4 regions of the Noviherbaspirillum sp. genome follow, and region 3 is predicted to be linked to each of the others. Evidence: predicted binding sites of a transcription regulator. Region 3 holds the regulator's gene; each other region holds the start of a gene.
What was found. The regulator sigma-54, encoded in region 3, starts transcription at its own class of promoters, with help from an activator protein. The targets are predictions, from matches to a motif close to TGGCANGNAANCTGCTTT.
Positions count from the first base shown of each region.

Region 1 (7,436 bases), on a different contig from region 3:
CGCGCCGATCAGCACCGCAGCGCAGCTCCTGAAGCACACCAGCCAGGACCCGGTTCGCATCCGCGAGACCAGCGATCTCATCGGCCGGCAGGTGGTTCATATGACCAGGCTGTTTGACGATCTGCTCGACGTATCACGCGTGAAGCGCGGCCTGATCCAGCTTGACCCGGCGCCCCAGGATATCAAGACGGTATTGAGCGCGGCAATCGAGCAGACGCGTTCTGCGATGACGGACCGGCATCATCAGCTGGAACTGCGGCTCGACGATGACGATGTCGAAGTCAGTGGCGACTATGCGCGGCTGGTTCAGGTGTTTGAAAATTTGCTCGGCGATGCCGCCCGGTACACGCCGCCCGGCGGAAGAATTATTCTTTCGGTGCATGCCGCTGGAAAATCGGTCGAAATTTGCGTCCGTGACAACGGCATAGGTATTGCGCCGGATGTCCTGCCGCACGTGTTCGATTCGTTCAGGACACAGGAGTATCGTCAGGGCGGACTAAGGCTTGGACTGACCTTGGCGAAAAGCCTTGTGGAACTGCACGCCGGTACAGTATCCGCATACAGCAAGGGGGTGGGGGAGGGCAGTTGCTTCACGGTGCTGTTGCCGCGCATCGAAACCAGGGTCGATGCGCGACAGGCAAATCACGATAAAGCTGAGCGGCATGGCTTGATACGGAATGGCGCCGGAGGCGAGTCGTGAATGATGGAGCGATTCGTCCGGCGTCGATGCGAATGAAATTACGACGTCTTTTTCTTCCGGCGCACAAAGGCAGCACCAACCAGACCAACGCCGAGCAATGCCAGGCTGCCCGGCTCGGGGACGGAGGTGCTTGCAGGAGCCACATCGAAAGCGACGTCGCCTATTCCGATGCAGCAGCTGTTGCCGAAGTTGCCGGGGATCGTCATTCGAACATACCGGGAAACGCTGTCGGTGATGTCATAAATGGTTGCGTTGTAGTTTGCCATGTGGCCCGAGAAGGCACCGACCAACATCGAACTGGTGAAGTCGCTCGTCAACGAGGTTTCCAAGGTGAACGACGCCGGACTCGCAGTGATGCCACTCGTACCATTCCACATTACAAATTTGTTGATGCTGAAAATATTGCCCAGATCGAAAACGAAACTTCCGGAGTAGGTTCCAGGGCTGCTCAACCAGCTGTTGCTGTCGCCACCGGAATGGGTGACGCCGGACGATGTGTACGTGTCGAAATCGGTGGCACCGTTACTATATCCAGTGCTCAGTCCTGACTGATTCAGCATGTTGACTGTTTGGTAGCTGCTTCCATACTCTCCCAGCGTATTGTTGATTACCTGGTTGGGAGCCAGGATCACACCGGCGTTTGCAAACCCGCATGCCAGCGCCAGGACGGCACCCAGTTTCCATCTGCTTTTCATCACATTCCCTTATGGTTGAAATATTGGTCTTGTTCTACAGCAATTTGTGCGCCAGGAAATTATTCCACTTTAAATTCAATGGCTTATGCAATGTTCTTGAAATTCGATGCAGTGCTATGTAAAGGTTTTCGACAGCTGTTGTCGCCCTTGCGCTTAACGTCTTTTTGCCGTCATTGCCTGTAAACGAAAAACGCGCGCCGTGGCGCGCATTTCTCAAGACGGGACTTTTGAAAGCTTAAGCGGCTTTGCGCTCGACGCCGATCATCCCTTCCAGCAATTCAAACACCTCATCCTTCGACAGCACATAGCGTTCCAGCAAAGTTCCCTTGATCATGCTGATCAGGTCCTTGTAACCCTTGATCGCTTCCAGCGTGCGGGTATACAGCTCGTCGGCCTTGCTTTCCACTTGCCTGAGCGACTCTTCGTGTGAACCTTCTCCTTTGAGCTGCGAATAGTCGAGCTTGGAGCGGGAATACATCGACAGGCGGTTGACCATCAGGTCGAGCTTGGCGGTGACTTTCTGGATGTCGTTCTGGCTGCCGACGGAAATGCCGCGCGCGCCGTAGAACAGCTCTTCCGCAGCCACGCCGCCGTAGAGCTGCATGATGTCCTGTTCCATTTCCTCCAGCGTCTGCAGCGACACGTCTTCGCCGGACGACAGCACGTATCCCAGAGCGCCGATCTTGGAGACCGATTCGGTGCTGATCTTCAGCAGGTGGGATTTATCCTTCACTTCCGCCAATGTCATTCCCTGGCGCAGGTAAGGATCGATCTGCATGAAGAAGTGGCCGAGTTCATGCAATGCCACGCGCTCGCGCTGCTTGTCCTTCTCTGCCGTGGTCGCGCGGTCGGTCAGGCCGATGGATGCGCGTTCGAAGGCGCGGAACAACACGTCGGTGGTGATCGGCTGGCCTTCCTGGATGGCGATCATGCTGGCACGGTCGACCACGGTTTCCAATAGCGCGGGGCTGAGATTGGCGGTGATGTCGGCGACATAGTCGAGATTCACGTTTGCCCATGCCACGCAGCCGGAATCCTTTTTCGACAGGAAGACCTGCAGCAGCTTGCGACGCTCGGATTTGTTGGGCAGGCGGAAGTTGATCTTGACGGCGAAGCGGCGCAGCATCGCGTCGTCCATCTGGCTGGTGGCGTCGTCGAAGTTGGAGGCGACGACCCAGATCACGCCGGAGCCTTCCTCGCTCTTGACGCCGTCCAGCAGGCTCAGCAGCGTGTTTGCCGTGTCGTCGTCGTACTTGCGGTCGCTGCGGCCGCGCGGCATGAAGAGGCTTTGCGCTTCGTCGAGGAAGATGATGCAGTTGCCTTGCGCGCACGCCTTTTTGTAGATTGCCTGCAGCGCTTTCGAGCCGCCGCCGACGAAGCCGGACTCGAGTCCCGAACCGGACGCCTGTATCAGCGGCACATCGAGTTTCTTCGCCAAATAGCCGGCGAGCTTGGTCTTGCCGGTGCCGGCAGGGCCGGTAAGCATGACGTTGAACGGCTTGTCGATATTGTGAGAACGGTACAGGTCGCGGTTGCGGATCATCTCTTCCAGGTGGGCGACTTCCTGCTTGATGTCTTCCATGCCGATCAGGTCGTCCATGCTTCCCTTGAGGTTGGCCGGCTTGATCAGCGCTGCGCCGGAATTCATGCCCGGCAGGCCTTTCCTGATGCCGATGATCATCAGCACCAGCAATGCAATTCCGATTGCATTGCGTGCGAGGAATGCACCGACTTCCGGCAGCAATCCATTGCGGTTGTCGTCATCCTGCAGCACCGCCTTGTTGGCTTTCAGATAATCGTCCTGCGCGATGGCATAGGGAATCGCATTTTTCAACAGCACTTCGCGTTCGAGGTTGGCGTGCGATGTGCTTGGCACTTTGACCACATGGATTTCGGCGGCGCCTTTGTATTTGAAGACATACCGAGGCGACTGGGACAAGGGCTCGGCGAGAAGCAGGTATTCGAGGCGTTCCTTGTCCGCCGGCAGTCGGGTAATCCTGGAAATGTCCTGGGAATGCACCACGGGGTTGGCTTGTTTAAGCGCCGACGGTTTCCATCCGACCGCTGCGGCGATGGCGACTGCAGTGAGGATCATGAGCAGCGCGCGTACATGAATATTTTTGGAAAATTCAAACATTTTCGAGAAGTCGGGCATCCCAATCCTATTGAGTTTGTTTTGCTGCACCGTGTTGGAATGTGCAGCACGCAAGATTGCTGAAGGGCATGGATACGACAAATGTTTGAAGGCGTGGTTCATCCGAATCCGGATTGATTTTCTGATGGGTTGCGATAGAGGCTAAATCGCCAACTTCCGAAGTGAAACAGGCGGGGATGAGCGAACTTCTCAGGAAGGTTGACGGTGTGTCAGCTTGTCGATTCCACACCGCCTGCAACGTCGCCTTGGCTGCGATGCCGGGGGTGCAATTCAGATAAGGCGGTCCAGCATCTTTTGCGCCTGGTTGGACTGCTCCGGCGTGCCATCCTTGATGACTTCTTCCAGCAGCAGGCAGGCGCCTTCGGTATCGCCGATATCCTGATAGGCAATGGCGAGATGCAGTTTGATGGACATGGGGGACATGTCGTCGCCCGTGGTGGGTGATGCGGCGGTAAGCTGCATCGGCTCAGCCAATGCGATTGCATTGTTGGCAAGCGCCGAAGTCACGGCGCGGGCCAGCTTCCGATTCTCATCGGCAGGAGGCACCGGCGCCTCCAGTTCGATATCCACCAGGGCAAGATCCTGGGCGATGGCTGCCGGCTTCGCCGGTGCCGGCTCGTCCTTCCTGGCAAGCGCGCGCTCGTAGGACGGGGTGATGAATTTCGGCCGGGTGCGAATCAGTGTTTTGGGCTGTGCTGGGGCCGCAGCCGCAGCGTCGACGGGGTGTGTCGTTTCACCATCGCCGCTTTCCTGCCATGACTCAGGTTCCAGCAGCACGGATGGCGCGGCAAACAGAATCGCGTACGCGCTGTCGTCCATGATCTGTTCACGCTGCTTCGGGCGGTCCGGATCGCTCGCCAGCGTGGTCAGGCGCAAGATATCGCGATAAACCGGCAAGTCGAATCCCTTGCGCGTGCCATCGCGGTCATCTTCGATCAGGCCTTTCAGATAGGGAAGCAACTCGTCGGTAGGCCACAGATCGAGAATCCTTTGCACGACATGCGGGTAATCCGGCAATGTCTTCGGCGGTTCGGCGTGGGCGTCCACGTCCCATGGAGAAAGATTGACGTTGAACAGCTTTGCAATACGCTGCAGGATTGCTTCGTATTTACTGCGATCGCCCATCGCGCGGTACACATCCAGCAGGCATAACCAGGGCAGTGGCGAATCCGGCCGCTCGACATCGCTGAACGGTTCCAGCAATTCCTTGACCTTCGCCGGGTCCTGCAAGGCCATCCAGGCTTCCGCCAGTTCCATCACATCGGAGATCTCTTCCGCTTTCAGCGCCGCTTCCGGCGCCGGCTTGGCTTTTTCCGCGCGGTGCAGGAACACATAGGGCGTCATGCTGGTGGTGGTATATGCCGGCTCGTCGGGCGACGCTGTTTTCTCCACCGGTTTGCGGGCTGCCTGCAATTGCGGCGCTGGCTGCTCCTGTGGCATGGTCGGTTCGCGGCGCACGTCGGCTTGCGGGGGCTGGGATTGTGCGGGTGCCGATGCAGCGACGGGGCGCAATGGCCGTCCCGGCACGGTTGCATCCGGATCGTCGATATCGAAGGCGCTCGGATCGAACTGGGTGGTGTTGAAATCGGCATCCAGCTCAGTGGTGTTGAATCCGGAAATGCCGAACTCCGTCGTGCCGTCCAGGGTGTCGGCTTCTTCCACGCTGTCGAATTCGTTGACCACCTGTTTCCACGACGAGGAATCGTTCTTCATCCGCCGCATCTGCCAGATCAGCAGTCCCAGGGCGCCGGCGAACAGGGCCAGCGCGCCGCCGAGCACCTGAAGCCAGATCATGGACTCGGCGCGTGCTGTTTCCATCGCCTCCTGTCCGAGCCGGTTCTGCTGCCGCAAGCGTTCCGTCTCCGAACGCAGGGCGCCGAGTTCCGCCTGTACCTTTTTCAATTGCTCGCGCGTCGTCTCGACGAGGTCTTCATTCCGCAGCAGCGCGCCGAGGCGTTCCTGCTCGGCATAGAGGCGGGCCTGTTTCTGCGGATCGGTTTCCTCGATGACCATGCTGAGCGTGTCGGCAAACTTCAGCTTGAGGGTCAGGGTTTCGCCCGGATCCGGCAGGGCGATGTCGGGAGCGGACATGCGCAGTACGCTGCGCACCGGCTTCTTGTCAGCGGCCTGTAGCGCCGATTTCTCCTTCACCCGCGTTTTCGCGTTGCTGGCTGGCGGCTGCGCGAGCTGCTCATCCGTGCGCATGCCGGTGGCTGGCAGCGCGGTGATGTTCTCCGGCTCCTTCTTCAGGCGCAGCTGTTTCGCTGCCCGCTGGGATGGTGTTGCGTCTTGCTGAGGCGCAGACATTAACCGGTCTGCGCGCCGCGACGGCGCAGGTACCGTAGCAGGGTTATTCGCCTGCGCAATTTGCTGCACCTGCGATTGCAGTACCGGTGTATCGATCGGCAGATCGAGAAGAATCTGGTATTCGCGTCGCACGGGCGTGTCGCAGCCCATGTCGACCAGCACGTTCAATGCCGGCTCGTTGACGGATTGCCTGGTTGATAACTTGATCGATGCGGATTGAGCCGAGCGGCTGAGGGCAATCTGGGGTGTCAGAACGAGCATGCCATCCAGCGACCCGACTTTTGCCTTGATGCAATGCGAGCCATGGTCCAGCGTGTCGTTTCCCACCAACGGGATCGTTGCCCGCAGCGGTTGTCCGAGACTGGAATTGACCTGGATCGGACCAAGTCCGGCCGCCTGCCCCGGCGAAGCGAATGCACCCAACAGCAATAAGGTGATTTGGCTGGTTGCGCGCAACGGCGGAAAGGGCATGATTTATTGGTTTTGGGAATTTAGTTTCCGATTGTAACAATCCGCAATCCATTTCCCATTGACAAAATTCCGCTGCGAGTGGTGCGGCTGCAACAAATGTTACGTTCCCTGCATTATTTCCTTTTTAAACAGTGTTTGCGCACCGGGAACCGGCCCCGGTGTACGAAAAATCGAAAATATGGACCGAGCGTGTCAGGAATTGAGCTGCGGCCTGGCGGGTTGTGATGGTGTGGAGATGTCCTCGAGTGTTCTATCCACTTCGGCGGAGTGCTTGGTCGCAAGGTCGCCAAGCGACACGATACCGATCAGCGCCTGGGTATTGTGGTCCATTACCGGGATGCGGCGGATTTGCGCATCGCGCATCTGCTCCATCACCTCATCCACCGGCTGGTCGTCGAAGCACCAGCTCACATCGCCGGTCATTACCTGCTGCACCGGCGTGTCGTCCGGGGAAGCGCCTGCCGCCACCGCGCGAATGGTGATGTCGCGGTCGGTCACCATGCCGATCAGCTTGTCGCCTTCGCATACCGGAATCGCGCCGACATTCAATTCATCCATCATCTGGGCGGCGCGGCGGACGCTTTCCTGCGGTGAAATGCTGGTGACATCGCGGGTCATGATTTCTGCTACCTGTTGCATTGCAATCTCCTTTGGATGAGGGCTGGCTGACCGCTGTTTCATTGCGCCGACATCGGTAAAAACAGCGCGCCAGCCGGCACTCTTTACATGAAAAATCGGGATCCGGTGCATGCACACGGACGGTTCGGAGCAGGTTGCAATAACGGTGCCTGACAAGAGGAAGGAAACCCGGATTTCGGCTCGTGGACAGGGAGCTTTTCGATTAAAATACTGGATGAATATACAGTTGCGCGGACCCTCAAGACAGAATGCCTGAACGATGGAATTGACCGATAAACTGGAAATCCTGGCCGATGCCGCCAAGTACGACGCCTCCTGTGCCAGCAGCGGCGCGCCCAAGCGTTCGTCACAGGGAAAGGACGGCCTCGGCGCCACGACCGGCGTCGGCATCTGCCATAGCTACACGCCTGACGGACGCTGCATCTCCCTTCTGAAGATTCTGCTCACCAATCTCTGCATCTACGATTGC
Region 1 covers NZ_DAIUCO010000058.1:14,903-22,338, forward strand. Annotated here, with positions in the region: gene V7080_RS09135 (sensor histidine kinase) at 1-700, shown strand, start outside; gene V7080_RS09140 (PEP-CTERM sorting domain-containing protein) at 739-1,395, opposite strand; gene V7080_RS09145 (AAA family ATPase) at 1,631-3,490, opposite strand; gene V7080_RS09150 (FimV/HubP family polar landmark protein) at 3,821-6,328, opposite strand; gene V7080_RS09155 (CBS domain-containing protein) at 6,521-6,967, opposite strand; partial or broken gene V7080_RS09160 (radical SAM protein) at 7,227-7,436, shown strand, end outside.
Region 1: the regulator sigma-54 is predicted to act here: its motif matches at 1,432-1,449, upstream of V7080_RS09140 (PEP-CTERM sorting domain-containing protein).

Region 2 (7,436 bases), on a different contig from region 3:
TGGCTCCGTGTCTATCAATCAGCACATTTTCCATTTGCAAAGCATGTGCGATCAGGTAAGCGCGTACTGCATCGGCAGATTCGCCCTGGTTCGCGAACACGAAGATTATGTCCTTGTGCGTCTTCTGCGCCTCCTGAAGCACGGGCATCTCCCGTCGGCAAGGCGGACACCAGGAGGCCCACAGGTTAATGATCACCGGTTTGCCAGTGAATGATTGCAGTGCAACGGATTTCCCGCCGAGGTCGGGCAACGTGATCGCTGGAATTGGCGTAGTGGCTTTGCCAGCCTGCAGTGCTGTCGTCATCGCTCCCCATAGCGCCAGGCCCACCATGAGTGAAGCCAGAATCGGTCGGCGTTGTGGCCGGTTGCGCACTGCCAGGAATAGAGCCATGAAAATCGCTCCTGCAATGCCTACAACTACATTCATGCCGCCATCGCGAAGGTCGAGGACAGTCCAGGGCCGGCCAATATAGCTCGGCCAATAAATCAGGACGAAAGCAAGCCGGGCGGATGCAACGCCCACAAACAGTACGGACCACAGCGCGCGCTCGACTTCCATGCCGCTTCGCTTTGCAAGCCGGTTGCCCACAGCCAATGCGCCTAGGACAGCGACAAGGAAGAAGAATGGCCTGGTCGGAATTGCGAGCGATCCTACGGCGAATGATTCCATTACTTGTTGCCCTTGATTTTTCAGAGAAGCATGGATTTGCTTCTTGGGCAAGAGAATGCACGTTGCTGTGATGGGAAGGTCAAGAAGCAAAAGAAAAAATGCGGAAAAATGCAAATCGGCGTTGACCTTCCAATGATTGGAAGCCTGAGGATGTAGCTATCAGAAACCAAAACCTGGATACCATCATGGATTCTACTCTTCCTGCTAATCAATCTTCGGAAAGCCGACAGTTGCGCACTGCCTTGATCGTCATCGCAACGGCGCAACTGATGCTGGTTCTGGATGACACTATTGCCAACATCGCATTGCCCAGCATTCAACAAGACTTTGGCGTATCGGCTTCGCTTCTGCCTTGGATTGTCAACGCTTATATCCTCGCGTTTGGCAGCCTTTTGCTTTTTGGTGGACGCGTAGGCGACCTATTCGGAAGACGCTGCGTCTTCCGGGCAGGTCTTGCCATCTTTACCGGCGCGTCACTTCTGGGTGGTTTTGCTCCTGGCGCAGAGTGGCTGATCGCCGCACGCGCATTGCAGGGTATCGGTGCGGCACTCGCGGCTCCCAATGCGCTGGCGTTAATCGCTACGACTTTCCCCGTGGGCAAGGCCCGTAATTCCGCCATGGGCGTGTACGGGGCCATGTCGGCGCTGGGCATTACCGTCGGCGTGCTTCTGGGTGGTGTCCTGACCGGCATGCTGAGCTGGCGTTGGGTCTTCTTCATCAATATCCCGATCGGCCTCGGTGTGCTTGCGGGAACCCGCAGCCTGGTCGAGGGGCAGCGAAACACGGGGCGGCTCAATACATTGAGTGCCATCGCCGGCACCGCTGCATTGGTCGCCCTGACTTATGGGGTGACGCGCGGTGGCGAACATGCGTGGACCGATCCGATAACGATCGGCGCATTCGCCGCCGCCGGCGTCCTGCTGATCCTGTTCCTGTTCATGCAAGCGCGCAGCGCAGATTCGATGCTGCCCCTCTGGCTGCTGCGTGAGCGCAATCGTGCCGGGTCGTACCTCACAATGTTGTTCACGGGCGCTGGCCTGATGGGCACTTTCTACCTGTTGGCCCTGTATCTGCAACAAGTTCTCCAGTTCAGCCCGACGAGGACCGGGGTAGCGGCGCTGCCGTTCAGCGCCGGCATCATCCTTGGTGCGGGAATCAGCACCAAGCTGGTTGAACACTTTGCGCCGCGCTTCGTGGCCGGTCCCGGCCTTGTGCTTGGTGCAATCGGGATGTTCTGGCTGTCGACACTGACCGTCGGCGCTTCCTACCTTACGCACGTCATGCCCGCAGTATTTCTCACCTCGTTCGGCCTTGGCATGAGCGCCGTAACGATGACATTGACCGCCGTTCATGGGGTCGATGAAGAGTGGGCGGGCGTAGCCTCGGCGATTGTGAATATGTCTCAGCAGATTGGTGCCGCACTGGGGTTGGCTATCCTGACTACGATCTCGGTGACTGCGACAAATGAACAGTTGCCGCAGGCAGCCACTGTGATGCAGCAAGGTAAAGATCCCGCAATGCTGGCTAAAGCCGGTGAAGCGCTCACTTATGGCTATACCAGCGCGTTTGCGGTCGGTGCTCTCATTTTGCTGGCGGCCGCCCTTATTGCCATGCTCGCGGTTAATACGACGCAAAAGCAAAGTGCTGCCGCAGCAGTCTTGTAAGCCAATAGCCTTCGACGCCTTCAACCCCGGACGCCGGCAATCTTGGCCTTCCCATTATGGGAAGGTCTAAAGTGAAGTTGTCATCATTAACAGGAGCAAGCAAATGTATGAAATTCAAGTAGAGAAAATGACCTGCGGCGGTTGCGCTGGTCGAGTCAAGAAAACGGCATTGGCTCTCGATGGGAGCGCAACGGTTAACGTCGACCTGAAGGGCAAGCTTATTCGTCTTGCCTCGACTTCAGGGGCAGCGCAGGTAGCGCGAGCCATCTCAAGCGCTGGATACCCAGCCACGGTTATTGGCAGCGGAGTTTAAAAGACCTGCAGTGAAAAGGAGAAGAGCATGGACATCGAACAAGCAGCGGACGCCAACCTGTAATAATCACGACCGCCTGCTTTGGGTTGTAGCCACAAATTCATTTTCTAACTATAGCGCTTTGGAACGGGGCAAAAGCAAGCCCCGCTGTCCTTATCGGCAACGGGGCTTGATGATCGCTAGCGCGTTATCAAAATAGACAACAAAATCAAGACGGCATCTAGATTTTAAATACGATAGCTAAACGTCTGGCACTAGGCGGGCTTGACGGCATCGTACAGCGCTTACGCGCCGTGGCGTTTTGCCGACCTGCGACGCGATGCCGCGAAGCCGAGAAGGCCTAACGCAAGCAACGAAACAGTCGCAGGTTCCGGAACCTGATTGGCGACAAAATTGCTGCCATTGACACCGAGAGTCCAGGCCATGTCGCGCCCTGAGATCTCGGCAATGCCGGCAAGGTACTGCCCAGTGTAAGGCGCGATAAAGTTGATCAGCGAGTCGAGGTTGCCAAGGCCATCATCATTGAAGAAAGCGAACTGGAGATTCGAGCCAACCGCATCGCCGACAAATATCCCATCACGTTCGATATCAAACAGTACCGACAACCCAGCATCGCGGTTTGGGCCATTAAGAAATACCGACAGCGCATCTCCTGCATTAGCGGTAAAGACAACGAAATCATGCGGTTCAAAAGGCTGACTCTGGCCCCCTGCCAGAAAACCATTTACAGAGCCATTCCCAAACAATGTTCCATTGATATGGCTAACAGGTGGGTCATGCGCATCGATGCCATAGAAATGGTTCGCATAAGCGGCAGTAGAGGTCATTAATACCGCAGCAGAAGCAGCGATGCCCACAACAATATTTTTCAAAATCTTTTTCATTTCTATTCTCTGGCCTTTGCGTCAAAAAACATACTTTCAACTATGCAATATTGGTGCCAGTAGATTAAATTCTTAAAAATCAATTATTTAAGGTAAACACTCCTGTCCAGTGTAAATATTTTCGACGCATTTCATATTCGATTGATTAACATGGCAATCAAGATGGCCGGCTGCCTCGCCGGATATTTATGATGTTTTTGACATAACAGGAGACACGGTGACCGTTGACGCCAAAATTGTGACCCGCCTGAACGAGCTAATTATGCTGGGTAAAAAGGTTCTGGTAACGCGTACTGCGCCTTCGCCGGGCCACATGACCGGTGACTTTATCGATGTTCAGCTTGCCAATCAGTGGCTGACAAGTCGCCTTAGCCTCCTGTCAAGGGTGTTTGGCGAAGGCAGCGTGCACTATCAACGGATCAATGATCAGTTTCCGTCCTACCCGAAGTGGGCCAATGTCGAGCAAGCCTTTGGTGTCTTACTTGCCGCAAAGGACGACTACGAATCAGAGAGCCTTTTTTCGGTCAAGAAGCTCGTAGAAGCAGAGCTCTTTGATGAATTCTTGGCGCAAGCTGAACATTTATTGGAAACAGGCTATTTTCAGCCTGCAGCCGTCGTAGCGGGCAGTGTTCTTGAAGATGGTTTGCGTAAGCTTTGCCAAGCGAACGCCATACCGCTGCCTGACAATCCAAAGCTCGACTGGATGAACTCCGAGCTCGCGAAAAATGGCGTGTACACAAAACTTGTGCAAAAGAGGATTACGTCGATAGCCGATCTGCGAAACAGTGCCGCGCACGGTAAGTGGGACGAATTTGAGAAGTCGGACGTACAGGCAATGGTGCGTGACATCCGTGACTTCATGGCCAAGCACTACGCTTGACCCTTCCACCGAAGCGACCACCAATACGTTGTGAAGTCAGATGCCGGTAGTCGCCTGAGGTTAAACCGTCATTTGAAACATTGCCATGAAACTAGTCGATTACATCCAATTTAGGCAAGGGCTTCCGTTCTACGACATGGTGACGAGTTTCATGGTGTCTCTTGCAGCTTGTCCGGCAATATTCAACAAGCAAAATCCTATGGGCCTCACGGAAGAACACTACATTGTTGTGGCTGGAGGCATCCTCGAAAGCCGCCATTTTCGGCCATATGATGTCTATCAACTTGCTCAGAATGGCCAGATATCAAGCGAAACATATCTCAAGGCGTGCTGTGGCATGCTCGCAAATACAGCGTATGAATCCGTGAAGAATAAAAATGATCATTCGCCAGAATTTGAGTTCTTCCGACACGTAAGAAATGCCGCGTCCCATCAAAATAAATTTCATTTTGCAATAAGAGAGCCGCTTCGACCAGCGACATGGCATAGCGCAGCAATTGACCACAGCAAAAAAGGAACTTTGAATCCTCTCCATGGAACAGAATGTTTTGGTGGGCTAGTTGGCATGTCTGATCTTATCGATCTGCTTGCGGACATAGAAAAAAATTAGTTTAACGCCTCGCCAGATCCTGGCGATTGACGAAGCAACCTCCTTCGCTGTCTCCTACCTTAGTCGCCATCCAGCACGGCTCAGTAGAACGGTGAGCATTGACAGACATTAAAATGCTTTGATGTCTTTTCGTTAGGTCGCGTCAGACAATGACTGATGAATAGCCGATACCAGCGGCTTGCTACAGCATGCTGGGTTAGAAGTGAGAAATCCAGCCAGGCGATGTCATGCAACCGCAATTACTTGTTGATGGCGAGGTTAAATTAAGGTCTATTTTCAGCACAACGATTCTCAGCGACGGAAGTAGTCCAAGGAATAACGCAGTTCGAAAGCCGGCAAAATGGATGAGATGATATACATGGAGACAAATCCAAAGCCTCGCCTCATGTTACGGACGCGCCGTTGCAACAAGAGTATGTGTCCTGACCCGGCGGCAACCAGGCCGGCTTGACCGGAACGCCCGTCAGCTTCGCACTGTAAGAGTGACATACGCAATCAACCCTGCAAGCATAAGCCAGCAGAGCCATTCGGCCGCGACTGACCATTTCGGCCGTCGCACAATCGCCTGACGTTCAAGCGTGCCCTTGGCGTACATCGCCCACCCATGAGCAGCGACGCCAACCATGAGCGCCGGAATAGCAAAGGGCTGAAGCCAATGCGCAAATAACAAGGAAATTCCCGCTCCCAAGATTCCTGCGCCAACTCCGCCCAGCAAGTCCAGGCGCTTTATTCGGTTTGGATCTCCGCCCATTGCACGTGCACTCCTGATATAAAAAGGAACAGCTGTTAACTATGGCAAAGTGAGGGTCAACTCTTTATCTATCGGTGAATAACAAACGCCAGTCTTTTCGTTGCACCCTTGGTAGTTTGCCGCTAACGTGACGCTCTTCGCGTTTGGAGCCCGTTCCAAGGCGATTTCAGCCTGGACAGGCTTGTCGTACGTTTCCATTTTGCCGAAAGTAGGGTCGATCATTATTTTGCCGGCAGGGAGCTTGACTGATTTGATCCCGACGCCACGTGCGTTTTTCAGCGCAAAACGAATTCTTTCCTTGTAAAGGTAATATCCACTTGCTGGTATCAAGTCAACGACCAACGTCGTGGGACCAGACACGACCACCTTCAGTTTGAATGCCTGATCGGGCTCCAGAAGCTCTTCCTCTTTCGACCCCGAAAAGATCTCGCTGAGCCGCTTTTGTATGCCAGGCCCTGTCGATTGCTGGGCCATGACGGACGGATGAGTCACGAATGCAGCCATCGAAAGCAGGATGCATTTGGATATATGTTTGTTTAACATGGTGCGTTGTAACATCGTGGTTTGATTTCACATGGTCAAGTACAACTCTTGTCGCAACAAGACGTCGCTTCACTTGCCGCTTTTAATATGCCGTTAATCTCGCTCGACAGCCGTACATCGGGTAGCGTGTAGACAGGAGAAAATCCGCCGCCAGGCGTGCGGAAGTTCGTTGTCTGGCCTTGATACAGGCGCGCTGCCGTCCACTGGATTTTGCCTCCATAGGCATAGCAGCGCAGGTCAAATTTAAGCGTTTCGGGACCATCAGGCGTACCCGCCAGCCGTTCTCCGGGCGGCATGATGGCTTGTGCAATGTATTGCCCAGCAAGGATGTCTTGCCAGACGCGTTTGGTGACCTTGTCGCCCCGGTAGGCAGCGCGGCTCCCATAGCCAGTTTTCGGCTTGAAAAAGAGATTGCGACGCTCGCTCCAGATGCGGTCGGCATGAACTGCGTCTACAATTTCCGTATGCAAAATATGTTTGGCAAGAACATCTCGCACCTCTTGCGATGTGCCAAACTTGGTCAAAAGCTCATCATCCCCGAGGAGTGCCATATTGCCCTTGTCTGCATACAGCGCATGTGCTTGAGGGTGGGGTGTCAGTACGACGGCGTTTTCGAGATAGGCTTCCCGCAGCGCCGAACTGCCGGGCGTTTCCAGATAGAAGTCGGTAAGACGGTTGTACACAAGATCGATGGGCGTGTCCCCGTGCATCAGAACGCCTGCAAAGAGCTCCAGCTCCGAAGGATCAGCAATAATGACATGCAAGCCATTACGCTCGAATAAATTCTTGAACAACAGAAACTCCGGATACAGATACTGCTCCTGCGGTGCAGTATCTACGATGGCGATCGTTTTCAGCGGGCGTGAGTGGCCTGAAAGACGCCACTCTGCCAAAAACATTTGCACAATGTGCTGTTCGAATGCCTCGGCTTCGGCAGCTGCCAAAGCCATCCGGTGGTCGTCCAGGCAGCAGGCATGATGAGCGCGCGCCATGACAGCGTTGAGCATGGCACCACCCGCATTCGTATTGATCTCAATGACTCCAATGCTGCTGTCCCCAAGATGAAAGTCATAACCAAAGAAAACGCCACGAGCCCCTCCAGGGTTATGCCGCGCAATCGC
Region 2 covers NZ_DAIUCO010000019.1:22,007-29,442, reverse strand. Annotated here, with positions in the region: gene V7080_RS03990 (prolipoprotein diacylglyceryl transferase family protein) at 1-784, opposite strand, end outside; gene V7080_RS03985 (MFS transporter) at 856-2,334, shown strand; gene V7080_RS03980 (heavy-metal-associated domain-containing protein) at 2,438-2,647, shown strand; gene V7080_RS03975 (PEP-CTERM sorting domain-containing protein) at 2,932-3,531, opposite strand; gene V7080_RS03970 (DUF4145 domain-containing protein) at 3,749-4,411, shown strand; gene V7080_RS03965 (hypothetical protein) at 4,497-5,021, shown strand; gene V7080_RS03960 (protein-disulfide reductase DsbD N-terminal domain-containing protein) at 5,812-6,330, opposite strand; gene V7080_RS03955 (hypothetical protein) at 6,351-7,436, opposite strand, start outside.
Region 2: the regulator sigma-54 is predicted to act here: its motif matches at 3,573-3,590, upstream of V7080_RS03975 (PEP-CTERM sorting domain-containing protein).

Region 3 (7,436 bases):
CAAGGAATCTGCGGTTGAATGAAGATCTCGTCGAGGCGATCTCACTGGCTCACGATCTCGGGCACACGCCTTTCGGCCATGCCGGGCAGGATGCATTGAATGCCTGCATGAAGGACTACGGCGGTTTTGAACACAATCTGCAAAGTCTGCGCGTGGTCGATGAATTGGAAGAGCGGTACGGCGCCTTCGACGGTTTGAACCTGACGTTCGAAACGCGCGAAGGCATCCTGAAGCATTGCTCGCTGAAGAATGCAAAAAAGCTGGGCGATGTCGGTCGGCGCTTTATCGACAAGAAGCAGCCGACGCTGGAAGCGCAGCTGGCGAATCTGGCGGATGAAATTGCCTACAACAATCATGATATCGACGACGGTTTGCGGTCCGGCTTACTGACAACGACCCAGCTCGACGACATCGATTTTTATGCACGGCACCGCAAGGAAGTGGAAGCATCGTTTCCGGGTATCTCCGGGCGTCGCGCGATACATGAAACCATACGCCGCATGATCAATGCTCTGGTGATCGATCTTATCGATACATCACGCGCGCGGATTCAGGATGCCGAGGTGAAAACTGTTGATGACGTCCGCAACAGCACTGCACTGATTGCGTTTTCCGATGACATGAACACGGAAGCGGCGCTACTGAAGCGGTTCCTGCGTGACAATCTGTATCTCCATTACCAGGTCAACCGGATGACCAGCAAGGCGCGCCGCATCGTTCGGGAGCTTTTTGAAGCGTTCATGCAGGAGCCGCGTTTGCTGCCGCCGGACTATCAGGTCATGCAAGGCAACGAGCAGGAACGGTTGCAGTGGCAGGCGCGCAAGGTCGCGGATTACATCGCCGGCATGACCGATCGCTACGCCATGCGCGAACATCGCCGCCTGTTCCAGGTGGATGAAATTTAACCGCCGATTTATTCGAGCGCCCGCAGCGGATGCGCCCACTCCGGCCAGGCTGATTGGAAATAGCGATCGACGCTTTCGCGGGTAACCTCGTGAAGATGCCGCGGCTGCCATTGCGGCGCATTGTCCTTGTCGATCACCAGTGCGCGAATTCCTTCCGTCACTTCTCCCTGTTCAAAGCTTCGCCGCACCATTGTCCTTTCCATCCGCAGGCAATCCGCCAGGCTCATGCCGGCACCGCGGCGTAACTGCTCGAGCGTAACGCACATCATCAGCGGCGACCGTTTATGCATCGTCGCCACTGTTCGCTGGGCAAATGCATCATCATCTGCTGCCAGCGAGGCCATGATGGCGCGCACGTCATCGTGCTGAAAGTGGCGGTCGATCGCAGCACGGTTCCTGGCGAGTACGCTTTGGTCAGGCAGTGCATGCGATGCATACGGTTCGGCAAATCGTGCGACGCTCTCCCGGACATCGCTCACAGCGGATGTCTCCAACAACTGCAAAAGCGCCCCAATCTGGTCCGCAGGGATGAATACATCGGCCAGATCTGCATGGATCGCGTCGGCTGCGCCGATTGTTTCTCCCGTTATGCCGAGATAAACACCGAGCCTGCCGGGAGTCCGCGAAAGGAAGAAGCTGCCGCCTACGTCCGGGAACAGGCCAATGTTCACTTCCGGCATGGCCATCTTCGTCCGTTCGGTGACGATACGCATCCGGTTGGCAGGGCCGGCTTGTGCGATCCCCATCCCGCCACCCATGACAATCCCGTCCATCAGCGCTATATACGGCTTGGGATAGTGATGAGTCAAATGATTCAATGCATATTCTTCGGTAAAAAAATCCTCGATCAGCATGCTGCCGGATTGCGGCGTCGCCTTGCCGGCATCAAAGAAAAAGCGGATGTCCCCACCTGCGCAGAACGCCTTCTCACTCGTGCTGCGCACGACCACCGCGGCGATGGCCGGGTCGTCGCGCCACGACAGCAATACCTGCGTGAAGGCGCGAACCATATCAAGGGACAGGGAATTGAGCGCCCTCGGCCGGTCAAGCGTGATAAAGCCGATGTTGTTCCGGACAGCGGAAATAATGTGAGCAGTCATGATGAGGGTGTTTTATGTAATTGCAGCTATTTTATCGGCACCGTCCCGATGCTGCAGTCGTCCTGCGGACATTTGCAAAGTGCGGCCGCAACAGGAAAAGGGCGCAACCCGTGCGCCCTTTTCCTGTTGCCGATTGCCGCCTGAATCAGGCCGCCGGCAAGTCTTCCGTCATGCGCTTGATCGCCTCATGCTGGTGGTCCTGCATCTTGCCCTTGTACTTCAATACCTGCCTATCCAGCTTGTCGATCAACGAATCGATTGCTGCATACAGATCTTCTGCAAAGCTTTCGACATGGATTACATTGCCTCTCACGCGCAGATTGACTTCAGCTCTTTGCCTTTTATCTTTTTCAGAGGGTTTTTCGACTCCCAGAATCACCGCAACATCGATGACATGATCGAAATGGCGGAGTACCCGATCCAGTTTGCTTGTTACGTACTGGCGAATGGCTGGAGTCAATTCGAGATGTTGTCCACTGATCATGAGATTCATACAGCACTCCTATGGATAGTGTCGCTGGCGGTTCGCAACGTGTCCGCGTAGAGGACTACGCCGGAACACAGCAACGGATGGCAACTACAAAGGAACAACCTAGAGAGATTTTCGCAGATTGACAGGGGGGATTTTCAACGCTTCACGGTACTTGGCGACGGTTCTCCGCGCAACGACCATACCTTGTTCCCCTAACATATCCGCGATCTTGCTATCTGAGAATGGATTCTTGGGGTCTTCAGCTCCTATCAATTGTTTGATGAGCGCTCGTATCGCTGTCGACGAGGCTTCACCCCCTGCTTCCGTCGCGACATGGCTGCCGAAAAAGTATTTGAGCTCGAACATGCCATGGGGGGTCAACATGTACTTCTGTGTTGTCACACGAGAAATGGTGCTCTCGTGTAAACCCAGTGTATCAGCAATTTCACGCAAGACAAGGGGCCGCATCGCTACCGCGCCGTGCGAAAAGAAGTTGCGCTGCCGGTCCACGATCGCTTGTGCGACGCGCAAGATCGTGTCGAAGCGTTGACGCATATTCTTGATCAGCCATTTGGCCTCCTGGAGCTGCGAAGTAAGTGACCCCTCACCTTTACTTTGCTTCAGGATATTGGCATACAGGGCATTGACCCGAAGACGCGGCATGACATCATGATTCAACATGACCTGCCAGCCGTTCTTGGTCTTTTTGACAATGACATCCGGGACCACGAAGTCCGACGTATCGGAGGCGAACGCCGCACCGGGGTGCGGATTGCATTGCTTGATGATCGTCTGTGCCTCACGCAGATCTTCGTCGTCGCAATCCAGGATTTTCTTGAGCTTGTTGAAGTCGCGCTGGGCGAACAGCGTCAGATGTTCTTCGACGATCGTCAAAGCCCGGCGGCGCGTCACCAGCGGCACCTTCGGAAAGCGCCGGATCTGGATTGCCAGGCATTCCGATGGCGTGCGTGCGCCGACGCCCGCCGGATCGAAACTTTGCAGCATCTTCAGCGCCACCGACAATTCTTCAATCTCGATCCCGAGTTCTTCCGGCAGTCGCGCATGAATTTCTTCCAGCGGTTCTTCCAGGTAGCCGTTGTCGTTGAGCGCGTCAATCATCAACTCAAGCAGCGCGCGATCCCGCATTTCCCTTACCGATACCCGCATCTGTTCGAGCAGATGTTCGCGCAAGGTGGTTTCGTGCGCTTCCAGCTGGGGCCGCGCATCATCGTCCTCCGGCGCTTTCGAGGTGCGCGCCACATCGTCGAAGCTCCATTCCGCTTCGCCTGCAGCAGGCGTGTCCGCTCCATCGCCGCCTTCGAAGGGCCGGTCGGTGTCCTCACCGGCAGCCGATCCGGCATCGTTGGGTACGGGTGTATCCGGTTGGGTGCCCTGGGGGCTGATTGCACCGTCGGCCAGCAGGCGGATGGAATGATCCAGCGGATCATCGACGCGCTCGAGCATCGGGTTGTCCGACAAAATCTGCTCCAGCTCCTGATGCAGTTCAAGCGTCGACAATTGCAGCAGCCGGATCGATTGCTGCAGCTGGGGCGTCAGCGCCAGATGTTGGGAAATACGGAGTTGAAGGGTTTGTTTCATAGCAGCCGTGCTTCCATTACATGCGGAAGTGTTCTCCCAAATAAACGCGGCGTACCGATTCATCCGCGATGATGTCGTCCGGGCGGCCGCTGGCAAGCACAGCGCCCTGGTTGATGATGTAGGCACGATCACAGATGCCCAGTGTCTCCCGGACGTTGTGGTCCGTGATCAGCACGCCGATTCCGCGTTCCTTCAGGAAGCGCACGATCCGCTGGATCTCGATGACCGCGATCGGGTCGACGCCTGCGAAGGGCTCATCAAGCAGCACGAATCGCGGGTTCGTCGCCAGCGCACGCGCAATCTCGACGCGGCGGCGCTCGCCGCCCGACAGCGACAGCGCCTGGTTTTCCCGCAGCTTTTCGATCTGCAACTCGGCCAGCAATGTATTCAGTCGCTTCTCGATCGCCTGCCGCGACAACGGCTTGCCATTGTCCCGCTGCAGCTCCAGCACGGCGCGAATATTGTCTTCCACCGTCAGCTTGCGGAAGACCGATGCCTCCTGCGGCAGGTAGGACAGGCCCAGCACAGCGCGCCGATGAATCGGCAGGCGCGATATCGCGACGCCATTCAGATCGATCTCACCGGCATCGGAAGGAACGAGGCCGACGATCATGTAGAACGACGTCGTCTTGCCTGCGCCGTTGGGGCCGAGCAGTCCGACCACTTCGCCGCTTTCCACCTGCAGTGATACGTCACGCACCACTTGCCGGGTTCCGTAACTTTTCTGCAATCCGCGAACGACCAGGGTGCTTGCCATGTCACTGACCCTTGGATTCGGTGCGCGGCTGAATCACCGCCCTGATACGCCCGCTACCGTTCTTGGCGTTGCCTGCCGGTGCATTGTTGACGGTAAAAAACTCTGCCCGGCTATCGTAGGAAATGAATTCACCTTCGACTTCATCCGTCGGCTTGTTGCCTTCCAGGCGGCGAATTTTTGCGTTTGAAAACAACTTGACCACTTCTGCCTTGCCATCGTATTCGATGCGTTCGGCTTGACCTTCAACCCACAGATTCGGGCCGCCGTCACGTTTCTGGCGGAACGTCGCTACGCCGCCGGCGGGCGCAAGCAATGTTGCATATTGATAGCCTGCCGGGTCTTGCGTGACGACCAGTTTGCCTGCCTTCATGATCATGGTGCCCCTGGTCAGGACGACGTTGCCGCTGAAGGTATTGATCTGCTTGACGTCGTCATACGCCATTCGATCCGCTTCAACCTTGGTCGGCTGTTCCGAGTCGGCTTTCTCGGCATGGGCAGGAGGATTTACGCCCACGCAAAGCATCCAGACGGACAGGAGCAAAAAACGTTTCATGAAAAGAGTCTTTCTTAATGCCTCAATGTATACCGGTCTATCGTGCCGGGGCTTGATACGTGCCATGGACATTGCTCGAAAGCTGAAACTCGCGTGTCGCGTTATTGGCAATCATGCCCACGCCCGTCAGTCTTGATTGCCCCACGGTGATATCAACCGGTTTGTGCGTCTTGATCACGTCGTCGTCGGGCAATACAAGCAGATATTCCGACTCGGCATGCATCCGTTCCCCCGTCGGCGACGCAGGCCGATCCATCCGGACATTATCGTAAAGATGCACTTCGCTAACGTCACTCACGACCCGTGCGCGGTCCGCCCGCAACGTGATCGGCGGCTCTTCGCCCTGCCGCAGATTATTGACCACCGGCTTGACGATGTCATAGGAATCGTCCACCGGGTTATGCGTCATCCTTTCGCCCGCCATGTGATATTGCACGCCGCCGTCCTTGGACATTTTTACGTAATTGAATTTTTCCACGTAAAAATCAGGTTCGGTGCGCGTCACATTGGGTATATCTTCGCTGGCGGAGCGCCGCATGACTTCAAGCAGCCAAAAACTGCCGAGCGCCAATGCAATCATCGGCGCCATGATGACGAACAGGCGAAACCGCCTTGTCGAACGCGCTTCGTTCATTTCAGGTACGGCGCCAGCGCCGCCTCGTAATTTCCCTGCGCCTTCAGGATCAGGTCGCACAATTCCCGTGCCGCGCCGCGCCCGCCGAAAGCCTCGGTCACATAGTGCACGCGTGAACGCACCTCGATATGCCCGTTCGGAACGCTGGCTGCGAAGCCGACACGTGTCAGTATCGGCAGGTCGATGACATCGTCGCCGACGAAGCCGGTTTCATCCTCCGTGCAACCGGTATCCGCCAGCAGTTGCTTGAACGCCGCGTACTTGTCATGCACGCCCTGGTAAAGATGATGGATCCCGAGATCGGTCGCACGGCGCGCAACGATGTCCGACTTGCGGGCGCTGATGATTGCCGTCGCCACGCCGGATTGCTGGAGAAGCTTGATGCCATGCCCGTCAAGCACATTGAAGGTTTTGATTGCCTCGCCATCCGGTCCGTAATGGAGGCTGCCGTCGGTCAGAATGCCGTCAACATCGAAGATCATCAGTCGTACACCGGCTGCCCGGGCAACCAACTGGTCATTCATCAGATCACCTTGGCGCGGGTAAGGTCATGGATATGCAATGCCCCGACCAGCTTTCCGTTGACATCCGCGACCAGCAGCTGATTGATGCGGAATTGCTCCATGATCTCGACGGCTTCAACCGCAAGCTGGTCCGGGCCGATGGTGCGCGGATTGGCATGCATCACATCGGCGATCACGAGCTTCGTGAAATCCTGTACCTGTCCGATCAATCGCCGCAGATCGCCGTCGGTGAAAATACCGATGGCGCGATAGTCCTGGTCCACCACGGCAGTCATCGCCATGCCTTTCTGGGTGATTTCAAACAAGGCATCCGACAGCGACACGTCGGCCGTGACGGAGGGAATCGCGTTGCCGCTGCGCATGACGTCGCGAACATGGGTCAGCAGGCGCCGGCCCAGTGCGCCACCGGGATGGGAGCGTGCGAAGTCTTCTTCCTGGAAGCCGCGCGCATCCAGCAGCGCTACCGCCAGGGCGTCGCCAAGGGCCAGCGTGGCGGTCGTGCTCGCGGTAGGCGCCAGATTGAGCGGACATGCCTCCTTATCGACCCTCACATTCAGGTGGACATTGGCGAGCTGGGCGAGATTGGACGACTCATTGCCGGTCATGGCGATCAGGCGTGCGCCCATTCGCTTAATAATCGGCACGATGGCGAGCAGTTCGGCAGTTTCGCCGGAATTGGAAATGGCAACAAAGGCATCGTTTTCGGTCACCATGCCGAGGTCGCCGTGGGCCGCTTCCGCAGGATGGACGAATAGGGCAGGGGTGCCGGTCGAGGCGAGCGTGGCGGCGATCTTGCGCGCGATATGGCCCGACTTGCCCATGCCTGACACCACGACACGGCCGCTGCATTGCAATAGCATTTCGACGGCGTGGGCAAAGGCAGCACCGGTCT
Region 3 covers NZ_DAIUCO010000106.1:8,005-15,440, forward strand. Annotated here, with positions in the region: gene V7080_RS13530 (deoxyguanosinetriphosphate triphosphohydrolase) at 1-905, shown strand, start outside; gene V7080_RS13535 (enoyl-CoA hydratase/isomerase family protein) at 914-2,005, opposite strand; gene hpf (ribosome hibernation-promoting factor, HPF/YfiA family) at 2,151-2,498, opposite strand; gene V7080_RS13545 (RNA polymerase factor sigma-54) at 2,598-4,076, opposite strand; gene lptB (LPS export ABC transporter ATP-binding protein) at 4,093-4,833, opposite strand; gene lptA (lipopolysaccharide transport periplasmic protein LptA) at 4,835-5,386, opposite strand; gene lptC (LPS export ABC transporter periplasmic protein LptC) at 5,424-6,020, opposite strand; gene V7080_RS13565 (KdsC family phosphatase) at 6,017-6,544, opposite strand; gene V7080_RS13570 (KpsF/GutQ family sugar-phosphate isomerase) at 6,544-7,436, opposite strand, start outside.

Region 4 (7,436 bases), on a different contig from region 3:
CACGGGTTCGGAAAAAGTAAAGGCCGCATGACGCGGCCTTGTTTAAGCAAGCGTTGTACCACTTTACTTGATGTTGGCCAGCTCCCGTTTCAGCGCCTCGATATTTTTTTCGGTACGTCCGATATCGTCTTTCATCATGCCGACGCGCTCCTGGTATTTTGCGTAGTTGCGTTCGTCGCCACGACGCTCTGGCTCGCCGTTGTTGAATTCCTTTTTCAGGTTTGCAAGCTTCTGTTCCTCTGTCCGCACTTCATCCATCAGGATCTGCTTGCGGTCGCTGTCGCGCGCCTTTTGGGTATCGGAGTCCACTTTCGGAAAATCGGAAGGCGTCGACGCCGATGTGGTCTTGACGGCAGCGGTCTGCACGACGGCCTTCTTGGACGGGGGCGGCGCCGGGACCATTGTCAGGCTGGGAAGGTCGATCCTCTTGCAGCCTTTGGTTTCGCCAGTATTCTTGTACTCCTTCTTTCCGGTGCCGTCGACGCACAGGAACACATCCGTTTGGGCGTGCGCGCTGCCCATTGCCGCCGCGAGCGCAAACATCGCAAAGAGTTGTGATTTCATAATCTTTCTTCAAGGAAACTGGTTTGACGCCTATCAGTTTAGGACAACTGGCCGGGCAATACAAACAATGAACACAGGAATGTCTTCCAAGGCAACAGTTTTTTGAGGCCTTATGCCGACAGGCTATGTCTTTCCAACGAAAAAGCGGGAAGGCTCTTCGCCTTCCCGCTTCTAAATCACGCCAGATCCGTTTTTGGATTACAGCGAGTAATACATATCGAATTCAATAGGATGCGTTGTCATGCGGAAGCGTTGCACTTCCTGCATCTTCAGTTCGATATAGGCGTCGATCATGGTGTCGCTGAACACACCGCCGCGTGTCAGGAATTCGCGATCCTTGTCGAGGTACTCCAGCGCCTGGTCGAGCGACGAGCAAACGGTCGGGATCTTCGCATCTTCTTCCGGCGGCAGGTGGTACAGGTCTTTCGACGCTGCTTCGCCTGGATGGATCTTGTTCTGGACACCGTCCAGGCCGGCCATCAGCAGCGCTGCGAAACCGAGGTACGGATTCATCAGCGGATCCGGGAAGCGTGCTTCGACACGGCGGCCCTTCGGATTGGCAACGTGCGGAATACGGATCGATGCGGAGCGGTTACGTGCCGAATAAGCCAGTTTGACCGGCGCTTCGAAGCCCGGAACCAGACGCTTGTACGAGTTGGTGCCCGGGTTGGTGATCGCATTCAGCGCGCGCGCGTGCTTGATGATGCCGCCGATGTAGAACAGCGCGAATTCGGACAGGCCGGCGTAGCCGTCGCCTGCGAACAGGTTCTGGCCGTCTTTCCAGACCGACTGGTGCACGTGCATGCCGGAACCGTTGTCGCCGACGATTGGCTTCGGCATGAAAGTCGCGGTTTTGCCGTAGGTGTGCGCGACATTCCAGATCACGTACTTCATGTTCTGCGTCCAGTCGGCGCGCTCGACCAGGGTCGAGAACTTGGTGCCCAGCTCATTCTGGCCGGCGCCCGCGACTTCGTGGTGATGCACTTCGACCGGGATACCCATGGCTTCGAGGATCAGGGACATTTCCGAACGCATGTCCTGGAAGCTGTCGACCGGAGGAACCGGGAAGTAGCCGCCCTTGACCGTCGGACGGTGGCCGGTGTTGCCGCCTTCCAGCTTTTCGCCGGTGGTCCAGGACGCTTCTTCGGAATCGATCTTCACGAAGCAGCCGGACATGTCGATCTTCCAGCGCACGCTGTCGAAGATGAAGAATTCAGGTTCCGGGCCGAAGTAGGCGGTGTCGCCCAGGCCGGAGGACTTCAGGTAGGCTTCAGCGCGCTTGGCGATGGAGCGCGGGTCGCGGTCATAGCCCTTGCCGTCGGAAGGTTCGATGACGTCGCACTGCATGAACATCGTGGTCTCTTCCATGAAGGGATCGATGTTGGCCGTGCTCGGGTCAGGCATCAGCAGCATGTCGGATGCTTCGATACCCTTCCAGCCGGCGATCGACGAGCCGTCGAAAGCATGGCCGGAATCGAACTTGTCCATGCCGAACTGAGAAACAGGAACGGTTACGTGCTGCTCCTTGCCCCGGGTGTCAGCAAAGCGAAAATCAACGAATTTGACTTCGTTTTCTTTCGCCATCTTCAAGACCTCTGCGGCCGTCTTTGCCATGCGAATCTCCTAAAAATTTGCAAAGTGATGTAGTACGTTGATGTGATGCCTGATATTGCGAATCGGTTGTGAGCGCGCCGGGCACGTAGTATGTTGTACAGTTCGCGGCACCGGCGAGGTTGCGGTCAGAACTCAGCGGCAGATGATAGCAGATTCCATGCCATTGCCTTGCGTTTGGACAAATCGGGTGCACCGCCATAATGCAGCCAAGATAGCGACAATAGTGTGCAATTAAAATCTTTTGAGCAATTTCGGCATTCGCTCGAATCTCACCATTTAGGTGCAAATAACAAGTTATGCACTTACTTAGTGCGCCCACTCCTTGCAAACCTATTTTTTGCACCATTTGTGTGCAATCTGGTTTTTAGAACATTTCCTGATTACATTCACGATGACACCTTCCGACATTCTTGCTGTTGCCCGCCAACGCGGACAAGCCGGCCAAACCCCATATGCAGGCGCTGTTACACCCAAGGAAGCTTATCTGCTACTACAGCAGCAGCCTGACGTGATGATCGTCGATGTCCGTACGGACGCCGAGCGTGACTGGGTCGGTCGCGTGGCGGTGCCGGAAACCCAGCATGTCGCGGTCCAGTGGAACCTGTACCCGGGGGGCAAACCTAATCCTGACTTCCTGCCGCAACTGGCGCAGGCGGCGACCAAAGACCAGGTGTTGTTGTTCCTGTGCCGTTCCGGTGTCCGTTCCCGCCATGCCGCGAAGCTCGCCACCGAACATGGCTACGCCCACTGCTTCGACATCCTGGAGGGATTCGAGGGCGACAAGGATAGTGAAGGTCACCGGAAAACCGTCGGCGGATGGTGCAAGGCCGGATTACCGTGGACGGGCGCCTGAAAACCGGATCAGGCCGCTTCCGATTTCATCAGCCACAGGATCCGCTTGCGAACAAAGTTGATATGGCTGCGCAGCCCATACAGTTCTTCGGCGAACGATAGCGGGATCGAGATACGGTTCACGCGCTCTTCGATGTCGTTCAGCCGCGCAAGCTGTTCCGGATAGACCTGTGACTTCTTCCCGGCAGGCACGTCCTCAATGGACTGCTCGACCGCCCGCAGCTGGCCGTACCACCGGTACACCCTTGAACGCACCTTCCAGACGTAAAGCGGAGGCACGATGCGCGACAGCGGCAGGATCAGCGCGCCGAAGGCCACGACCAGCACCCACATGCGGTCGAAGAAATTGGCAAGCCAGAATGGCAGGTAACGCTGCAGGAACGGCGGACCGTCCTTGTAGAATTTCTGCGCAACCGGCGATACCGGTATCTCGGTGTAATCGGCGTTCGGAAATTCGTTCTTGCGACTGAACCAGCTCCCGCCGCCATGGATTCGCGACGCAGACTGCACGAAGAGATCGATCAGCGACGGATGCAGATCTTCCCGGGCCACCAGCGTCGCCGTCGGCGCGATCAGCCGATAGTCGCGTGGCGGCATGTCGCGGCCGAGATCGACGATCCCGCGCGGCAGCACGACGTGCGAAAGAAACGGAAAGCGGCGGGTGTAGGCTTCCGCCTGTGCAAAGTCGAACAACCGGATTCCTGGCGTCTGCAACAGCATCTGGATCAGCACCGCATCGGGCGCAGAGCTGAATACCAGGGCGTCGATCCGTCCTTCCAGGAGTTCGACCGTCGCCGGGGTGTTCTCAAGCGCACCAAGCGTCAGGTCTTTCGGCTCGAGGCCATTCACCGCCAGCAGGTTTTTGAACAAACCCGGCACGCCGGTGCCTTCCGGCCCCACATTGATTTTCAAGCCTTTGAATTGCTTCAGTTCCGCCAGGTCTTTTTTCCCGCGATAAAACAGCCAGATCGGTTCGGTGAACAGGCTGCCCAGCGACACCAGGCCGGTGCGTTCGGCCTCCGCATGCTCGGTCGAACCGCTCTGCACGAACGCAATGTCAATGTTGGAGTCCGGGTCTTTCAGGCGCTGCAGGTTTTCATGGGAACCCAACGATGGCTGCAGTGATACCGTAATGCCGAACTTTGACAATGCGTCAGCATATCGCTTGCCGAATGCCTCATAGGCGCCGTTCTCCTGCCCGGTTGACATGGTCACGCGCGAAGGAGGAGACGGATCGACCAGCCAATAGGCAAGCAGGCATAACGCAACAATCGCGAACGCCGTTGGGGCAGCCGCCACGATAAAGTCCGGCAGGGAAAATCGGGTGAACTTGAGGATCTTGGGCATGCGTGGCCTGAGGTTTTTCATGGGCCACACCATGCCAAGAAACAAGACACTATGCAAGGGGCTTGCGCCGACCCCTTCGCTGCATGCATCGTTCGCGTTGCAAGATCGTCAGTATCAAGACAAGTGCATCTGGATGCAGGCAGGGCTCAGCGTATGCCGAAGCGGTTGGGCGAAGCTTGCGTCACCACGTAATGCGGCGCTCGACGGCGTCGCGTCAATGTCCGCTCATCGTCGGAAAGGAAATTTTCGGCAACCGCAAACCACTCTTCGACCGAAAGTACACGTTGCGCAAGCGGGAACAGCTCGCTTTCCTCCCTGGCCAGCCTTATGCTCATTTTGTGGCAATACTGTTCAAGGGAGCTGTGTGTTTCCATCAGTTGTTCGCGATCGGCGACCCGGCGTCCGACCGCATCGCCGGCGGAGCGCAACAGCATTGATGCGGAACTGCTCAACAGGTCCAGTTCGGCAAGCAGGTCGTCGGCGGCATGCGTTACCGCCTTGATTGCCGGAACGAGGTATCGCTCCACCTTGCGCGCATGGCACAGCATATCGAAATGCGTCACTTGCTCGAAGATTGCGTTCAATGCGGGCAGGTCGATCTGCTGCAAATTCTTGCGAAGAGACTGGAGGCTTTGCTGGACTTTGCGGAGAATGCGCTGGATGGCGCTTTGTTCATTTGAAATGGCGATCAGGGAATAAGTTGCTGTCAACATCGTTACTCCTTGAATGCGTGAAATGCGGATACGCCAGGTTGGTCCACGCCAAAAACCTCTGTGGGAACGGCGGAGCCGAAGGAAGAAAAGCCGGGATAAAAACTGTTGCGTGAGTATAGGGTGCGGCACCTGTTGGCGTTTGATCTACATCAAATGCCAATGGCCAGAACACCGTTTGTCGATGCCGCGCTGCGATGATGCATCACTATCGAAACACGCGACGACAGAAAGCGTTGATCATATTGAAAGGACCCTGGACGGGTCCTTTTTTTCGCAACATCAATCCAGCTTCGCCGCATGCTCCCGTGTCGCATGGAACACCAGTTTCGGCCACCGTTCCTGGGTAAGCTTCAAATTCACGCCGGAGGTCGCGAGATACGCCATATTGCCGGCGGCATCATAGGCAATATTGCTGCCCGCTGAGGATTTTTCAAAATCGGCAAGCGTTTTCTTGTCATCGCAGGAAATCCAGCGGGCACTGCTGATGCTGGTCCCCTCGAATACTGCATCGACGCCATACTCATTCATTAATCGGCTGGCGACGACTTCAAACTGCAGCACGCCGACGGCGCCAAGCACCAGGTCGCCGCTGTGGACCGGCTTGAATACCTGCACCGCGCCTTCCTCTCCCAGCTGTTGCAAGCCTTTGTGCAACTGCTTGATCTTCAGCGGATTGCGAATCCGTACGGAGCGGAAGAAATCAGGCGCGAAGTAGGGAATGCCGGTGAACTGCAGCAGTTCGCCTTCGGAGAAGCTGTCGCCGATCTGCATGTTGCCGTGGTTCGGCAATCCGATGATGTCGCCGGCATACGCCTCCTCGACCTGTTCGCGGCTGGATGCCATGAAGGTGACGACGCTCGACACCTTGATTTCCCGATTCAGGCGCAGATGCTTGATCTTCATGCCGCGCTCGAACCGACCCGAACAAACGCGCAGGAACGCGATGCGATCCCGGTGCGCCGGGTCCATATTGGCCTGGATCTTGAACACGAAACCCGAGAACGGCGCTTCGGTCGGCTCTACCGACCTGACCGTGGCATCGCGATGACGCGGGGCCGGCGCCCAGTCGAGCAACGCATTGAGGATTTCGCGCACGCCGAAATTGTTGATCGCGGAACCGAAGAACACCGGCGTCTGCGTACCGGCAAGAAAAGCCTCCAGGTCGAAAGGATGCGAGGCGCCATGCACCAGTTCGACTTCCATCTTCAGTTGCTCGATTTCAAGCGGGAACATCGCCGTCAGGCGTGGGTTATCGATGCCCTTGATGACTTCGAACTCCTGGTCGGCACGCTCTTCACCGGCCTTGAACAGCAGGATTTCGTCACGCAGGAGATGATAGACACCGCGGAAATTCTTGCCCATGCCGATCGGCCAGGTGACCGGGGCGCACTGGATCTTCAGCACCGATTCGACCTCATCGAGCAGTTCAAGCGGATCACGGGTTTCGCGGTCCATCTTGTTCATGAACGTCAGGATCGGCGTCGCACGCATCCGGCAGACGTTCAGCAGCTTGATGGTCTGCTCCTCGACACCCTTCGCGGCATCAATCACCATCAGCGCCGAATCGACGGCGGTCAGCACGCGATACGTGTCTTCGGAAAAGTCCTGGTGTCCCGGCGTGTCGAGAAGGTTGACGACATGGTCGCGGTACTCGAACTGCATGACCGAGCTCGCCACGGAGATGCCGCGCTGCTTTTCGATTTCCATCCAGTCGGACGTCGCATGGCGACCGCTCTTGCGCGCCTTCACCGTGCCGGCCAGCTGGATCGCGCCTGAAAACAGCAGCAACTTCTCGGTCAAGGTGGTTTTACCGGCATCCGGGTGGGAAATGATGCCGAAAGTCCGGCGGCGCGCAACTTCGCGTGCGATCAGTTCTGTCGGCGCCTTGCGCGGTTCGGATATCGCGCCGCCGGTTGCGGAGGTATCGGTCAATGAGAGTTCGTCAGCGGGAGCCATGATGCAACTGCAAGAAATAAATGTGATTCGGCGATTCAGTTCGACGTCGGATGTCGCTGAACCCTGTGGCTTGAAAGCCTGATATCAAGCCTGGATAAAATGTTCGCGGTAGTAGCGCAGTTCTTCAATCGATTCCATGATGTCGGCCAGCGCCGTATGCTTCTGGTGCTTCTTGAAACCGCTGGCCACCTCGGGCTTCCAGCGTTTGCACAATTCCTTCAATGTTGACACGTCGAGATTGCGATAGTGAAAGAAGGCTTCCAGCTTCGGCATGCCGCGCACCATGAAACGACGGTCCTGGCAGATGGAATTGCCGCACATTGGCGACTTTCCAGACGGCACGTATTTTTTCAGGAACTGGATTAGCTCCGCCTCGGCGTCAGCCTCTGA
Region 4 covers NZ_DAIUCO010000016.1:22,360-29,795, reverse strand. Annotated here, with positions in the region: gene glnL (nitrogen regulation protein NR(II)) at 1-3, opposite strand, end outside; gene V7080_RS03410 (DUF4124 domain-containing protein) at 64-564, opposite strand; gene glnA (type I glutamate--ammonia ligase) at 763-2,178, opposite strand; gene V7080_RS03400 (rhodanese-like domain-containing protein) at 2,570-3,031, shown strand; gene V7080_RS03395 (TAXI family TRAP transporter solute-binding subunit) at 3,040-4,398, opposite strand; gene V7080_RS03390 (hypothetical protein) at 4,524-5,090, opposite strand; gene V7080_RS03385 (peptide chain release factor 3) at 5,370-7,046, opposite strand; gene orn (oligoribonuclease) at 7,131-7,436, opposite strand, start outside.
Region 4: the regulator sigma-54 is predicted to act here: its motif matches at 2,324-2,341, upstream of glnA (type I glutamate--ammonia ligase).